2 regions of the Flagellimonas algicida genome follow, and region 1 is predicted to be linked to the other one. Evidence: riboswitches for the same ligand, from Rfam matches in the RefSeq annotation. Region 1 holds a riboswitch; the other holds the start of a gene.
What was found. Region 1 has a riboswitch for cobalamin ahead of metE (5-methyltetrahydropteroyltriglutamate--homocysteine S-methyltransferase). Riboswitches for the same ligand answer to the same signal wherever they lie in the genome.
Positions count from the first base shown of each region.

Region 2: it holds a riboswitch for cobalamin, as region 1 does, so the genes downstream of both, ACPD8L_RS05300 (TonB-dependent receptor plug domain-containing protein) here and metE (5-methyltetrahydropteroyltriglutamate--homocysteine S-methyltransferase) in region 1, are expected to answer to the same signal.

Region 1 is NZ_JBMYIX010000001.1:649,806-657,783, reverse strand. It holds gene ACPD8L_RS02875 (isochorismate synthase) at 1-109, opposite strand, end outside; gene ACPD8L_RS02870 (PaaI family thioesterase) at 90-512, opposite strand; gene ACPD8L_RS02865 (alpha/beta hydrolase) at 574-1,218, shown strand; gene ACPD8L_RS02860 (hypothetical protein) at 1,222-2,157, opposite strand; gene ACPD8L_RS02855 (NAD(P)/FAD-dependent oxidoreductase) at 2,241-3,497, opposite strand; gene ACPD8L_RS02850 (M28 family peptidase) at 3,666-5,231, shown strand; cobalamin riboswitch at 5,386-5,587, shown strand; gene metE (5-methyltetrahydropteroyltriglutamate--homocysteine S-methyltransferase) at 5,748-7,978, shown strand, end outside.
Region 2 is NZ_JBMYIX010000001.1:1,168,733-1,176,710, forward strand. It holds gene ACPD8L_RS05275 (DUF4252 domain-containing protein) at 1-479, opposite strand, end outside; gene ACPD8L_RS05280 (hypothetical protein) at 491-910, opposite strand; gene ACPD8L_RS05285 (RNA polymerase sigma factor) at 897-1,406, opposite strand; gene ACPD8L_RS05290 (S41 family peptidase) at 1,617-3,110, shown strand; gene ACPD8L_RS05295 (ABC transporter substrate-binding protein) at 3,139-4,074, opposite strand; gene ACPD8L_RS05300 (TonB-dependent receptor plug domain-containing protein) at 4,092-5,948, opposite strand; cobalamin riboswitch at 6,018-6,238, opposite strand; gene ACPD8L_RS05305 (ABC transporter substrate-binding protein) at 6,293-7,453, shown strand; gene ACPD8L_RS05310 (FecCD family ABC transporter permease) at 7,454-7,978, shown strand, end outside.

The DNA of each region.
Region 1 (7,978 bases):
TTTGGTCCTCCTGGGGTTTCCGATAAATACAGAACGGTAGACCTTTTTGAAACCAAAGGTCCACTTGTTCCATAATGGTTGTAAAATCCTTATTCTCTGGGTAGGGCAATGGTGGTAAGTTTACAGTTGGAAATGAGTTTCCCTTCTTCGTCGGTGACCTTGATCTCCCAAAGTTGGGTGGTCCTTCCCCTATGCAACATGGAAGCACGTGCATACACATAGCCTTCCTTTATGGACTTGACATGGTTGGCGGCAATTTCTATACCTCGAACAAAGAATTTTTTTCCATCCAAAAAAACATAGGAAGCGGCACTGCCCACACTCTCGGCCAATGCTACGGTGGCCCCTCCATGGAGAACGCCATCGGGTTGATGCACTTTTGGAGTTACCGGCATACGGGCAAGTAAAAAATTCTCCCCCACATCTATGTAATCTATATCCAAGGTTTCCATCAATGTCCCCTTGCAAATGTCGTTGCAAACGGACAGAATTTTCGCTTTATGCGCTTCCATCGTTCTATTTTTTTGTAAAATTACACAAAGCTTAATCAATAGTACCCCTACAATCCACTTTATGTTCCCCAAAGAAGAAACGGTAACGTACACCGCTAAAAACACCTATCTTACGCAGAATTCACTGGGAGAAAAAACCAAAAATGTTTGGTTGGTATTCCACGGCATTGGCTATCTAAGTCGATATTTTGTGAAGTATTTTGAAGGTCTTGACCCCGATGAAAACTATATCATTGTTCCCCAAGCCCCCTCCAAGTATTACCTCAAGAACGAATATAAATATGTTGGGGCCAGTTGGTTGACCAAGGAGAATACTTCCATGGAGATTGAAAATGTCATCCATTATGTAGATGCGGTTCTCCAAGCAGAACAGATACCTTCCCACATAAATCTTGTTCTTTTTGGATTTTCCCAAGGGGTTTCGGTGGCCACCCGTTTCTTGGTCCATAAAAAGCTGAAATGCCATGCCTTGGTTTTATATGCCGGGGGAATTCCGAACGAACTCAAAAAAGAAGACTTTGATTTCCTTGATCGGGACACAACGCAGGTAAAATTCATCTATGGGGATAAAGACGAGTTTATAACCCCCGAACGGTTAGCTTCTGAAAAGGTTAAAATTGAAGACCTGTTTCAAGGAAAGGCTGAAGTTCTGATGTTCAAAGGTGGTCATGAGGTGAAACCAAAACTCATTCGGGGTTTGGTCTAACCCCTATTTCTTGTCATTGGGCCCCTGTTGGGTTTCTTCTTTCTCTGGGTAATAGGTAATCACCCGGGTGATGTAGGTGTTGTTTGGGGTGATGATTTGCTTTACCCAGTTTTTTTCCTGGTGGTTATCAAACTGAAATATGTATTCCTCAACAGCTTCCGTGGTCACGGTCTTGGTCACCACCTTATCCAATACTCCATCCGAATAATGATAAAAGCGTTTCTCTTGTGAGATAAATTCCTTTTCCGCTACATTGTACAAAAAGTCTTCGCTGGTAACCAGTTTACCGTTTGGACTAAAAACTTCCTCAGTGGCACGGTTGGGTTCCCCATCTATATACTCCTTGGTAAGGATCACTTCCTGTACCCCTTTTTTAGTTTTCCGTTCCGACGTGCGAACGGATTTTTCCAAAATACCATTGGTAAACGTACTTACGGTAATCTCATTTTTATATGGGGTGTATTCAAAAGTGGTCTCATCCACTCCTTCGGCATTGGAAGTAATGATCCGTACCAACTTACCCTCTTCATTGTATTGGTATACCTGCTGTTCCAAGAACTGTTTGTCATAGGAAACGATTTTTTCCAATACTTTACGTTGTGGCACCGTATCAATGGTGTAAAAATTGGCCATGGAGGTAGATGCGTCCAACGTATTGTTCTTATAACTTTCCATGCGTTTTTCCACCAATTCCCCACCATCGTACTTATAATAGGTAATATCTTGATCGGAATCGTTGTATTGGGTCACCGTCCGTTTCAACACCCCCTCTTCATTAAACTCGAAAGATTCCCTGCCATAATCCGTGATCACCAGACACGACTTTACCTTCCCATTCAGGTCAAAATCCCCCACATGGAATATGCGAACCTCTTGGGGATATAGACTGAGATTCAGAAAAAAGAGAAAGAATGAAAGTATGGTGTAGTCTTTTATCATAGGACAAAATTACTTTTAAAAAGAGCAACTAAAAAATTTATGGCACATACCGTGCCTAAATTAACCCAAAGAAAATATGGACTTTAAAACTTACGATCGGGATGAAACGCATTTAGGTCCATAGATGGCTTTTCCCCAGAGACCAGCTCTGTCACAAATTTACCGGTGGCAGGACCCAAACTCCACCCCATCATGGCATGACCTGTGGCCATGATGAGATTATCAAAACCTTTGGGTCGTCCAATATATGGTAGGCCATCTGGGGTAACCGGACGCAAACCGCACTGGGCATTGTTCTTGTCTTCTTCTGATATGGTAAGTCCTTTGTAATAATGTGTTGCTCCCTTGGCAATGGCTTCCACCCTTTCTTTACGAATGATGCTATTGATTCCTGAAAACTCCATGGTCCCAGCAAAACGGGTAAAACCTTTCATTGGCGTGACCGCCATTTTGGATTCCATTAAAATTGCGGGCATGGATATTCCGGTGGGTGCTTCCACATTGATGCGATATCCTTTTCCCGCCTGCAACGGAAGCTTTATTTTCAATTTTTTGGAAAGAAGAGAAGTCCATGAACCTGCCGCAAAAACCACTTCATCGGCTACATAACTTCCTTTATTGGTGACCACTTCCGAAATGGTATTTCCTAAAATCTTCAAGTCTACCACCTCTTCGTCCTTTTTAATGGTCACTCCTACTTTGGTAAGGAAATCCACCATACTTTTCATAATCTGGGGCGGAGTGGTATGTCGGTCGCATTCGTACAAAATGGCCCCTTCGGCATTCAGTTCAACATTGGGTTCCATCTTCTGGAGTTCGGACTTGTTCAAATGTCTACCTTCCAACCCCAATGCACTGGCTTTCTCCATTACTTCCAATTCATGGTCCCTTGCTTGATCGGTCTGATACATCATGAGCAGACCTTTATCACCCAAATGAAAATCACCCAGGTCACCCGAAGCCTTCATGTCCTCATACAACTTTCTACTGATAAGGTTAATGTCCCTGATGACAGGCATAGACCGCTCCACCTTGTCCTTGGTGGATGATTTTTTAAAATACCAGGCCCATTTGAAGAAATCCATATCCAATCGGGGCTTCATATAAAACGGACTGGAAGAATTGAACATATACTTGATTCCCTTTGAAATCATTCCCGGGGAGGCCAAAGAAATAATGTGGCTAGGCGTTAAATAGCCTGCATTGACAAAAGAGGCCCCGGAAGTAATATCGGACTTGTCCAAAACCGTGACCTGGTGTCCCTCCTTTTGCAAAAAATAGGCTGTTGAAAGTCCAACAATGCCCCCACCGACCACTATGACGTTCTTGTTCTTACCCATACTTCGAATCATTTCCAAGGCAAAATATCGCCCTGTTTTAGGTTAACCACAAAGCTCTAAAATAGGGAGCCAAGATACATAAAGGGCTTGAAAAAGTTAATCAGGCGCCCATCATTTCTTTCGTAATCTTTTAAGTACTTTTGGTAAATTTTGAAAACCTATCACACAATGAAAAAAATCTGCTTGTTTGCCCTGGGCCTGATGTTTGCCTGCAACTCCTCCCAAAAAACAGTTTCAGAAAATGCCTCAACAGCAACCCAGCAAGGACCGGATTTGTCCATTACCTATGCCCATACCATTACCCAAGATGAATTAAAGGAACATTTATATACCTATGCATCAGATGAGTTCGAGGGGAGGGAAACCGGAAAACCCGGCCAAAAGAAAGCAGCGGAATACCTGAAAGCCCAATATGAGGCCATGGACATTCCAGCAGCCAAGGTAGATGGCGACTATTTTCAAAAAGTTCCCCTTGAAGTGGCCGGTGTGCCCCAAGGTAGCATCAGCATAAACAACACCACTTTTCCCTTAGGGGAAGATGTGGTGACCTTTACGGTGGCGCAAGGTGATTATAATGAAATCATATATGTAGGCTATGGGGTCGAAGACGGCAACTATTCGGATTATACCGGACTGGATGTAAATGGAAAAGTAGTTCTCATCAAAGCAGGGGAACCAGCCAATACAGATGGCACCTATGTAGTGACCGGTACCGATCAAAAATCGGTCTGGGGCAATATGTCCGATGGCATGGAAAAGAAGGCCAATCTGGCCATTGATAAGGGCGCCCGGGGAATTTTATATTATGACTCCCTAAACTACCCTCGGTACCAAGGGTATTTTAATTTTATAAAAACCAATAGTAGTGGCAAAATGGAGTTGGCCGGGGACAACAGCGAGGTGTTCTTGATCATGCTCAACGAAAAATCCGCCACCAACCTTAAAAAGGATATTGATGCCAATGCCACACCGGAAAAAATCACGGTAGACATAAAATTGAGTGTGGAAAGTGGAAACGAAAAGATTGACTCAGAAAATGTCGTTGCGGTATTGAAAGGGTCCGAAAAGCCCGATGAATATGTGATCATTTCATCGCATCTAGACCATATTGGGGTCAATGCCAATGGCGAAATCAACAACGGCGCGGATGACGACGGCTCTGGGACCGTTGCTCTTTTGGAAATAGCCCAAGCCTTTAAGCAAGCTGCCGATGAAGGCCATGGACCAAAGCGGTCCATTGTATTTCTTCATGTGACCGGAGAGGAAAAAGGGCTGTTGGGTTCCAGATACTATACGGATGTAGACCCTATATTTCCTTTACACCAAACCGTGGCCGACCTCAATATAGACATGATCGGCCGTATAGACCCCAACAGGGATGGGGACAGAAACTATTTGTATCTCATCGGTTCAGACAAGTTGAGTACGGAACTCCACAATTTATCAGAAGAGGTAAACAAGAAATACACCAACATTGAGTTTGATTACACTTACAACGATGAAAACGACCCCAATAGGTTCTATTATCGAAGTGATCACTACAACTTTGCCAAAAACAATATCCCCATAATTTTCTATTTCAACGGAACCCATGCGGATTACCACAGACCGGGCGATACCCCGGACAAAATCAACTACGATCTTTTGGAGAACCGAAGCCGTCTTATTTTCCATACGGCGTGGGAAGTAGCCAATAGGCCCAATAAGGTTCTGGTAGACAAACCCATTGAATAATATTCAAGGAATCATACAGAAAAGCCCTCCAAATGAGGGCTTTTTCATTACAAGCAAACGACAAATAAGGCTTTTAAATTTCTTATATCACCAGACTTGCCAAATGATGTGATTATTCCATATTTTTACACCAAATAAGTTCTTTACTTAATTTCTTTATCAAAACGATAAAGGTCTTCATTGAAGAATGGAGTTAAAAGGGAATCGTGTGTAAATCACGAGCTGACGCGCAACTGTAAGTCCGATCCCATTTTGGGATAGCATGTTTTTGCCATTAGAGCCATTGTCTTTCTAAAAAGATGAGAAGGCGGTAAAAATCGGATGAGCCAGGATACCTGCCTTTTCGTTCCCACTTTGTGGGATTTTGACGGTGCCTTCGCGTATAAGGCAGGTCGAACGTTTGAACTTTCCCATCAACCCGGGCAAATTCCGTACGCGTTCTTCTTGTTTTAAGGCATTGCGAAGTTGAGCTAAGGAGCTTTTATCTAATTGTTCAATTTTATAAAAGCTTTAGCAATGAAGACAAGCAATTTGGGTTACCCAAGAGTTGGTGCCCACCGTGAGCTGAAAAGGGCTTGCGAAAAGTATTGGTCGGGCAAGATTTCTTTGGAGGAACTGCTCGTGACCGGAAAGAGCATCCGAAAAGAAAACTGGAAGCTCCAACACGAAAAGGGAATCGACCTTATCCCTTCCAACGATTTTTCATTTTATGATCAGGTTCTGGACACCACTTTAATGGTGGGTGCCATTCCAGAGCGCTACAAAAATGCCCAGGCATCCAATGAAAATTTATTGGATCTTTATTTTGCCATGGCGAGGGGCTTGCAAAAAGATGGCGTGGATGTCATTGCCATGGAAATGACGAAATGGTTCGATACGAATTATCACTACATCGTTCCTGAATTTACCAAAGATCAAGAGTTTGCACTACTATCCTCAAAAGTCATTGACGAATTCAATGAAGCCAAATCACTTGGAATCCATACGAAACCTGTGCTTTTGGGTCCTGTAACCTATCTGCTACTGGGGAAGGAAAAAGAAGAGGGTTTTAAAAGGCTTGATTTATTGTCCAAGCTTCTTCCTGTATATTTTACCATTTTGGAAAGATTGACGGAAGCGGGAGCGACCTGGGTACAATTTGATGAGCCTATACTGTCCACAGACCTTACACATGAGGAACAAGAAGCCATTATCCATGTATATCATAGGATTTCAGAAAAATTCCCAAACCTAAAAACCTATTTGGCCAGTTATTTTGGGGATTACGGGAACAATCTTGATACTGTGCTTTCATTGCCGGTATGTGCACTCCACTTAGATTTGAAAAGAGGGCCCAATCAACTGGAACAGGTTTTAAAGTCCGATAAACGCAGAGAAAACATTTCTCTTTCTTTGGGTGTGGTCGATGGGCGGAATATTTGGAAAAATGACTTCGCAGCCTCATTGCAATATATTCAGCAAGCCAAACAACAATTAGGAGAGGACCGTATCTTTATATCTCCATCTTGTTCGTTGTTGCACGTGCCTTATGATTTGGACTTGGAACAAAACGAGAAAGTGCTTTCCAACGAAATAAAGGATTGGATGGCCTTCGCCAAACAGAAATTGGAAGAACTCCAAAGTCTAAAGACACTGGCCCATATCCCTGATCATGGATCCCATCCTCTTTTCAAGGAGAATTTGGCTTCCATCAAAAAAAGGGAGAATTCCACATTGATCCATAAAACCAAAGTGAAACAACGTCTGGAACAGTTGGATGAAAAGGATTACCATAGACAATCCCCGTTTGAGAAAAGGAAGGTCCTGCAAGAATCACATTTAAAGCTTCCTCTTTTTCCAACCACTACCATTGGGTCTTTCCCTCAAACTAGGGAAGTGAGACAAAATAGGTCATTGTTTAAAAAGGGGGTGATCAATGAGGAACAATATGTTGCATATCTAAAAAGTGAGACCGAAAAAGCAATAGCATTACAAGAAGAAATTGGCCTGGACGTACCCGTGCATGGCGAATTTGAACGTAACGATATGGTGGAGTACTTCGGGGAACAACTGGAAGGCTTCACGTTCACCCAAAACGGATGGGTCCAAAGTTACGGATCGCGCTGCGTAAAACCCCCTGTTATTTATGGCGATGTCTCCAGACCAAATCCCATGACGGTTTTCTGGACTTCATTTGCACAATCATTGACCAACAAACCTGTAAAGGGAATGTTGACTGGACCTGTAACCATTTTGCAATGGTCTTTTGCTCGGGATGATCAGCCCCGATCCGCTACCTGTGAGCAAATTGCATTGGCCATTCTGGATGAAGTCTTGGATCTGGAAAAAGAAGGCATCAACATAATCCAAGTAGATGAGCCTGCCATCCGCGAAGGATTGCCTTTGCGCAAAAAAGATTGGAACCATTATCTGGATTGGGCCATAGGGGCCTTTCGGCTATCTACAAGTGGTGTAAAGGATTCCACACAGATCCACACACATATGTGTTATTCCGAGTTCAATGATATTATCCAGAGCATTGCGGACATGGATGCCGATGTGATCACCATTGAGTGTTCCCGATCCCAAATGGAACTGTTGGATGCTTTTTATCAGTTCGATTATCCCAACGATATAGGGCCTGGGGTGTATGACATCCATTCTCCACGGGTTCCTTCTTCCAAAGAGATTTTGGGGCTTTTACAAAAAGCTGAAAAAGTGTTGCCCGCTTCCAAGCTATGGGTAAACCCAGACTGTGGATTGAAAAC
Region 2 (7,978 bases), 520 kb from region 1:
TTGATCTTGTTCAAATCAATGTCACCCGTCAAAGAAAGTAGTACGGTCTCTATCTTTCTGCCATCGGCCTCTACTTCGTTCAGATCGGTGACCAACATCAGCAGTTCGCTTACATGGTCATCATCCCTTCCCTGTTTAATGTAAAACTTCACATTGGCATCCTTGTCCTTCACGCGCATAAGCTCTTCCATCTGGGAAGATTTCAGGTAACTGCTCACGGACGACCTCATATCGTCCCCTATCTTTTTGTTTTCCGTGGTAAAGACTTTTAGACTTTTAAGGCTGCTGGCGATATCCATAAAATCCTGGGCCTCTGGGTCGTTCACTTCCACATCGATTTTTGCCAATAGGTTGAACATGCTCTTGTTCACCACCACGGAGGTGACTTCATCCAAGTCTTCGAACTTATCGAACAAGGATTGTGAAAACCCCGACAATGGGAGAGCTGCGATCAAAATGATTAAAATATTCCTTCTCATGTTTTTCGTTTTTAATTGTTGTTGTAAATTTTTTGTTTTGCTTCCTCGAACTCTTTTAGGTAGGCCACTTTCTCCGTTCCCCGGCCAAAATTCTCCGCCAAGAGTTCAAAAGCCTTTTTGGTTTCTTGGTATGCGTACTCCGCTTTTTTTCTTTCCTGGTACTCATTACCCAAGTAAATGCCAAAGGTCAAAACTGCGACCGCTGCAACGGAAATCCATTTGTATAGATTACTTCTGGTTTTTAATGGAACCTGCTTGGTAAACCGTTCTTCCTTGGCGTTGGAAAAGTAATTGAACATGGATTTGTACTGCTCAAGGTGCGCTGGAACGCTTTCTTGTGCGAAATACTCCCTAAGTTGCTCTTCCTCGGCCACCGTTGTGCTGGCCTCAAAGTACTTTTCCAATAATTTTTCTATGTTATCCAATGCCATAGCTGTGTTTTTTTATCAATTCTTGTCGTACTGTCTTTCTTGCTCTGGACAATGCCACCCGTACGGCGGTGGGCTTCATGTCCATCAACTCACATATCTCCTCAAATTCGTATTGCTCCACATCGCGTAATTGCAATACCATTTTTTGTTGTTCGGGCAGTTCCTGCATAATCCGTTCCATCCATTGCACACTGTCCTCGGCTTCCAACTGGCGTTGCAACGAAGTGTTTTCATCACTATAGTTGCTGTGCACCAATTTTAGGTTTCCGGCCTGCTTGGATTTCAATCGGTCCAAACAAAAGTTCTTGGTCATGGTCATGGCAAAGGCCTCAACGTTCTTATACTGTCCCATTGACTCATTCTTTGACCATAGTTTCATCAGGATTTCCTGTGTGGCGTCCTCTGCTTCCTCCCGCGATACCAAAAGGCGCTTGGCCAGTCGGTACAGCTTGTCCTTAAAGGGCATCACCACATTTAAAAACTCTGATTGCTTCATTGGTTTGTCTTAGTTGTTTTCGGCCCCTCTATATTGGCCTACATTATCACGACGACGCATATCGAAATTTGTTACAAAAAATTTGTATTCTGCTTTTATGTACCTATTTTGTACAGCAAATTTGTAAGAAATTATAAAATTTATCGCCTTACTTACCAACCTCATCACATATTTGGAACAAAAATTGAGGAATCCAATAAAAATTCAGCTATGAAAAAATATCTTCTTCCACTATTGGGGTTAGTGCTCTTCTTTACAGCCTGCAACAATGATGATGACCAGATCAAGAATGGGGAAACCCCTACCATGAACCAGGGATCGTCCGCCATTGCACAAAATTTTATGTGGCAAGCCATGAACCTTTGGTATTTTTGGCAAGGTGATGTGCCCGATCTTGCCGATGATAGGTTCTCCACCAATAACGAATACACCTCGTTTTTGGAAGCTACCCCCAATCCCAGTGATTTTTACTACGATGTTCTCCTTTTTAACGATGACCGTTTCAGCTTTTTGAACGATGATTATACCGAATTGGTCAGCAACCTTTCCGGAGTTTCCAAAAGCAACGGACTGGAATTCAATCTTAAATATTTTCAAGATGGGTTCAATGTCTTCGGGTATGTCATTTACATTGTGCCCGATTCTGATGCCTCGACCAAAACCATTCAAAGGGGAGATATCTTTACCCGCGTGGATGGTCAACAATTGACCGAAGACAACTACATCAGCCTTCTTTTTGGAAACAACGATACCTATACGTTGGGTATGGCCGACATTGTTGGGGGTGAAATTGTGGACAATGATACTGAAGTGACCTTGACCAAGATTGAAAACCAAGTGGAAAACCCCATTTTGGTGGCCGAGACCTTGGATATAAACGGCACCAAAATCGCTTATCTGATGTACAATCGGTTCTTGAGCAATTTTAACGAAGAACTCAATGCCGCCTTTGGAAAGTTCAAGACGGATGGGGCCACCGAGCTTGTGCTCGATATGCGTTACAACCCAGGGGGCTCGGTAAACACATCCCGTCTTCTGGCCAGTATGATCTATGGCACCAATACCAACGAACTCTATATTAGACAACGCTGGAATGATAAAATACAAAGCCAATTAAGCACTGCACAGTTAGAGGATTATTTTACCAACTCTACCGGGGCAAGTGCCATAAACTCACTTAATTTAAGCCAAGTGTATGTACTGGCCACGGACGATTCCGCCTCAGCCAGTGAATTGGTCATGAATGGTCTGGCCCCTTATGTCGATGTCATCCATATTGGTGAAACGACACGGGGGAAAAATGAATTTTCCATAACCCTGGTCGACGATCCGGAAAATGCATTCATTTATGATGAGGACCGTGAAGGCAACATCAACTCCAAAAATAGCTGGGGTATACAGCCCTTGGTAGGAAGAAATGAAAACGCCGATGGGTTTTCAGATTACACTTCTGGACTTGTCCCTAATATTCCCCTTGAAGAAGATTTGGCCAACCTTGGGGTTCTTGGAGACCCTAATGAGCCACTTTTGGCCCGTGCCATAGAGGAAATCACCGGAGTGTCGGCCAAGAAAAGTTTTTCGGTCCAGATACCTGCAAAAGGGTTTATTAGTTCCAGGGTTTTGACCCCAGTACGAGATAATATGTATCTGGACAAGCCGTTGGACGTAAACCTAACGTTGAGCAAGAACCAATATCTACAATAAAAAAAGCGGCCTAGGCCGCTTTTCTTTTTTACTCTACTGCTTGAAGATTTAGTTTTCGACATTTACTCCTTAAGTTTTCCGGTATTTCCAGTGCCTCAGGATGGAAAAGTCCTGCCAGCACTTCTATTCCGTTCACCAAGGTATTGGCCGATGATTGCGTGAACATATCGTAGTCCGCAATAAAAACCTTTCCTTCCTTGACCGCCTTGATGCCATCCCATCCCGGCCGCTGCATTAAAAGATGGATTTCCTCCATGGTTCGGTCAATCCCAAAACCACAGGGAGCAATGACCAAAACCTCTGGGTCGTATTGTGTGATTTTTGACCAAGAGGTGACCACACTATCCCCAGACGGGTTCGAAAGCATATCCACACCTCCCGCATAGGCAATCTGATGGGGAATCCAATGACCGCAGTTGAATATGGGCTGAATCCACTCCATGAGCATGACCCGCTTGGGCAGTGCCTTGGCCGCACGCAATTGGTCGGTCACAGACTCCATACGCTTGTGAAGTCCTTCCAAATACCTATAGGCCACTTCTTCCCGGTCCAAAGCCTTCGCAATGGTAATGGCCGATTCAAAAACATCTTCCAAGGATTCAGGGCTAATGGATATCAACTCAGGTTGCTTTTTCAGATTGGCCACGGCAGTCGATGTACAAGCGGTATCAATCTGGCAAACATCGCACATATCCTGGGTGAAAATAATATCTGGGGCCATTTGCTCCAAAAGCTTTTCATCCACATAGTACAATTGCTTCCCTTGGTGCTTACTGGCCGAGAAAAGGGAATCGATTTCCTGACTGGACAAATTCTTACCTTCAAGAATACAGCGTACCACAGGTTTCTTTTCCCTCAAGGCCTGTTCGGGACATTCAAAGGTGATTCCCATCAAATGTCCATCGAGCCCCATATCATAAAGCATTTGGGTAACGGCCGGCAAAAAGGAACAGACTTTCAGCATAGGATTGCAACGGGTGTTTATAGGTTCAAATTCAACCCAAAGGCCACATTCCTACCACGAGTGGTAAAGCCGATGACTTCAGTATATTCTTCGTTCAATAGGTTATAACCGTTAACAAAGACCTTCAACCTGTTGGGCAACAATTGATGCTCCACATACAGATTCACCAAGGAAAATGCCTCCAAGGGTTCATCCGTAAAAGTCATGAAATTGGTGTCAAAACGTTCCCCAGTATAGGCGTAGCTCAAGGAAAGGTTAGTGGTTTCACAAACTTGGTAGCCCAATGCCAAATTCACCTTGTGCTTGGGAATTCGAATGGCATTGTCCCCTTTTCGTTCCGTAAAAGTATAGTTCGCATTGATGTCCAAAACATCAAAAGGGTTCCAAGACAGCTCCACTTCCACCCCATTGGCATCGATTTCATCAGAAATGTTGATGCTGGTAAAGTTCTGGTCATACCCGATGGCATTCTTTTCATTTCGATTGAAATACAGGGCACTCAAACGCAATCCATCATTGACTTTATACTCCACACCTCCTTCAAGGGTTCTGTTCTCCTCGGGTTCCAAGTCCGGATTGGACCCAAAATCCCCGAACAATTGGGTCAAACTTGGGGTAATGTACGATGTGGCATACGACCCGAACAGCTTTACATACCCATTGGCGGATGAAAAAACGTAGGAAGGGTTAAGATTGTACACAAAATGACTGCCATACTCGGAGTGATTGTTCCAACGTCCACCCACATTCAAATTCAATCCAAAATCAGAAACATAGACCACATTGGCATAGGGATCAACAATATTGAAATCCGTATCATTGGAAAACGTCGCCTCATCCTTGAGATAATTTACGCCCAAAATGGTATGCCATTTATCGTGGATCACATATTTGTTGTAAAAATCAAGTACCAGATTCTTTCCGTCCGAAATACTCTCCCCATAGGTGCTTTTGGAATCCGTTTCGTAATCCGTATATGCTGCGTTCAGGTGCAACGATCCCTTCCCATATGCAAAAGATGAGGTGACTCCGGCCCTCTTCTGGTCCACTCTGGAACGGTTAGGGGCCTCCATGAAATCGGCATCAAATTCATTCGAATATCGGGTCTGGTTTCCATATACGGACAATCGAAAGTTCTCAGAAAATTGATAGCCCAATTTAACGTTGGTGCTGAAATGGGAAAAATTGTCCTCTTCATTTTCCGGGGTCACCGCAGCGGAAAGCCCTTTGGAACTACGGTTGGAGAAATCCACCACATAATCGAACTTGTCCAAGGTCCCGTTCAAGGAAACCGCATTGCTGAGGTTGCCCAAATTGTAGTTCTGGTCATCAGCCGTCTGATTGCTTCCCATCGTGGTTTGAAAGTTCCCTGCCAATTTCTCTTTGGAGCTTTTCTTGGTGGTGATGTTGATCACAGCCGTAGCGGCATTGGTCCCGTAGAGGGTACTCGCCGCTCCTTTGATGATCTCAATACTTTCAATGTTTGCCGTGGAAAGCAATCGCAAATCGTATTCTTGGCTAAAGGATGATGGATCGGAAACCCTGACCCCGTCAATGATGACCAAAACCTGTCTTCCTCGACCTCCACGGGCAAAAACGCCCAAAACATCGCCGTCACGTCCACGGCTTCCCGTAATCTCGATCCCACTCTTGGTGTTGATGATCTGGGCCACGGTCTGGCCTTGTTTTCGTTCTAATTCCTCTGCAGTGATCTTGATCACCGTTTTTCCTGAATTCTCACGCTTCAGTTCAAATTTGGAATCGCTCACTACAACCTCATCCAATTGTTGCACGTGGGCCGAATCTTGTTGTTGGGCACAAAGTCCCTTGCCTGCCAAAAGGGCGGCACATAACCATAAATGATTTTTCTTCATTTCGTTTAAATCAATAAACGGGAGCGTAGTATGGTGTTCATACGCAAACTTTTATCCCGAAAGTTTAACATTGTTTGTTTGAATTTGGCAGGTCTCCTGACTTGTCTTATGTAGTTTAACCTTCCCATCCAACGGACAGTGGTTTTGAAGAAACAACATCCCTTTTCACAAGGGTGCCAAAACAAGTTTGGCATAAACTTACAGTTGCGGGAACAGTTCCGGATTTTCACCGGATTCCCTTTTAATCACACGTCAACAACAACGTGTAAACCAAAATTCAACGCGAAAGTAATCAATCTGTTTAATCTTTTTTGGCAAAAGTTAATTAATCTTACTTTTGGTCCATGGCAAAAAAACAGTTATCCAGACTCCTCATTGGAATCGCTTCCTTGCTCTTGGTTTTGGGCTGCGGAGAAAAAAAGAAGGCACCAGTCATCGACCTAGTAACTGCGGAGGAATCCCAAATCCAATATGCTACGGGCTTTACGGTCCAACACAATGGCCAGTTTACCGAAATTGAAGTCACAGCGGCTTGGCCTGGTACTGAAAAAAGCTTCAAGTATGCCTTGGTACCCAGGGAGAAATTAGCGGCCATTACCTTGCCTAGCGACGCCTATGATGCCATTGTGGCGATACCGGTTGAGCGCATGGTAATCACTTCAACTACTCATATTCCTTCCTTGGAAGCCTTGGGTGTACTCGAATCCGTAGTCGGGTTTCCCAATACCGATTTGATTTCATCTACTGCCACCCGGCAGCGAATCGACCAAGGCCTGATCAAAGAATTGGGTACCAATGAGAATATCAATACCGAGGTGGTGCTGGAGCTCAACCCCGAACTGGTCATGGGATTTGGCATCAATGATACCAACAAGGCCTATGACATCATCAAACGGTCGGGGATTCCTGTGGTCTATAATGGGGATTGGGTGGAACAGACCCCATTGGGAAAAGCGGAATGGATCAAATTCTTTGCCCCTTTCTTTCAGAAAGAAATGGAAGCCGACAGCATTTTTAACGATATTGAAAAGTCCTATCAAGAGGCCAAACTGTTGGCCAAAAATGCCAAAGAACGTCCTACCGTACTTACTGGGGGTCTCTACAAGGATGTGTGGTACGTTTCCGGTGGAAAAAGTTGGATGGCCCAATTTTTAGAAGATGCCAATACTGATTATATCTGGGCCGATACCGAAGAGACCGGGGGAATCGGTTTAAGTTTGGAAGCCGTCCTGGAAAAAGCACAACAAGTGGATTATTGGTTGAATCCGTCCCTTCACGGAACATATGAAGAATTGGAACAAGCCAACATCCATTACCTCCAATTTTCGGCATTTTCCAATAAGAAGGTATATTCCAATGCCATCAGGAAGGGAGCCACGGGTGGATTGGTTTTTTATGAATTGGCGCCCCAACGCCCCGATTTGGTGTTGAAAGACCTTATTTCCATCTTGCATCCGGGACTATTGCCTAGTTATGAACCCCATTTTTACAGGCCTTTGCAGTAGATGTCGCACCCAAGATCATATCGCCTTTCCTTTGTGCTGATTTCGGTCGCACTCTGCCTTGCAGTGGTATTGAACATCAGTTCGGGTTCCGTTTCCATTCCCTTTTCGGCAACCCTCTCCGGGCTTTTGGGCAAACCCTTGGAAGTGCCCTCATGGGAATACATTCTTTGGGACTATCGGGTTCCCAAGGCGCTCACGGCACTTTTGGTAGGCGGTGGACTTTCCCTGAGCGGACTCTTGATGCAGACCCTGTTCCGAAATCCACTGGCAGGACCCTTTGTCTTGGGCATTAGCTCCGGCGCCAGTCTGGGAGCTGCACTGCTTTTAATGGGGGCTTCTTTTGTTTCAAGCTTTGCTTCCCTGTCTTTTGTGGGTGATGTTTCCTTGGCCATTGCTGCCAGTCTAGGTAGTTTTTTGGTACTGGCCGTAGTGCTCATTGTTGCACAACGTATTCGTGACACCATGGCCCTATTGATCATCGGGTTGATGTTTGGCAGTATCACCTCGGCATTGGTCAGCGTACTG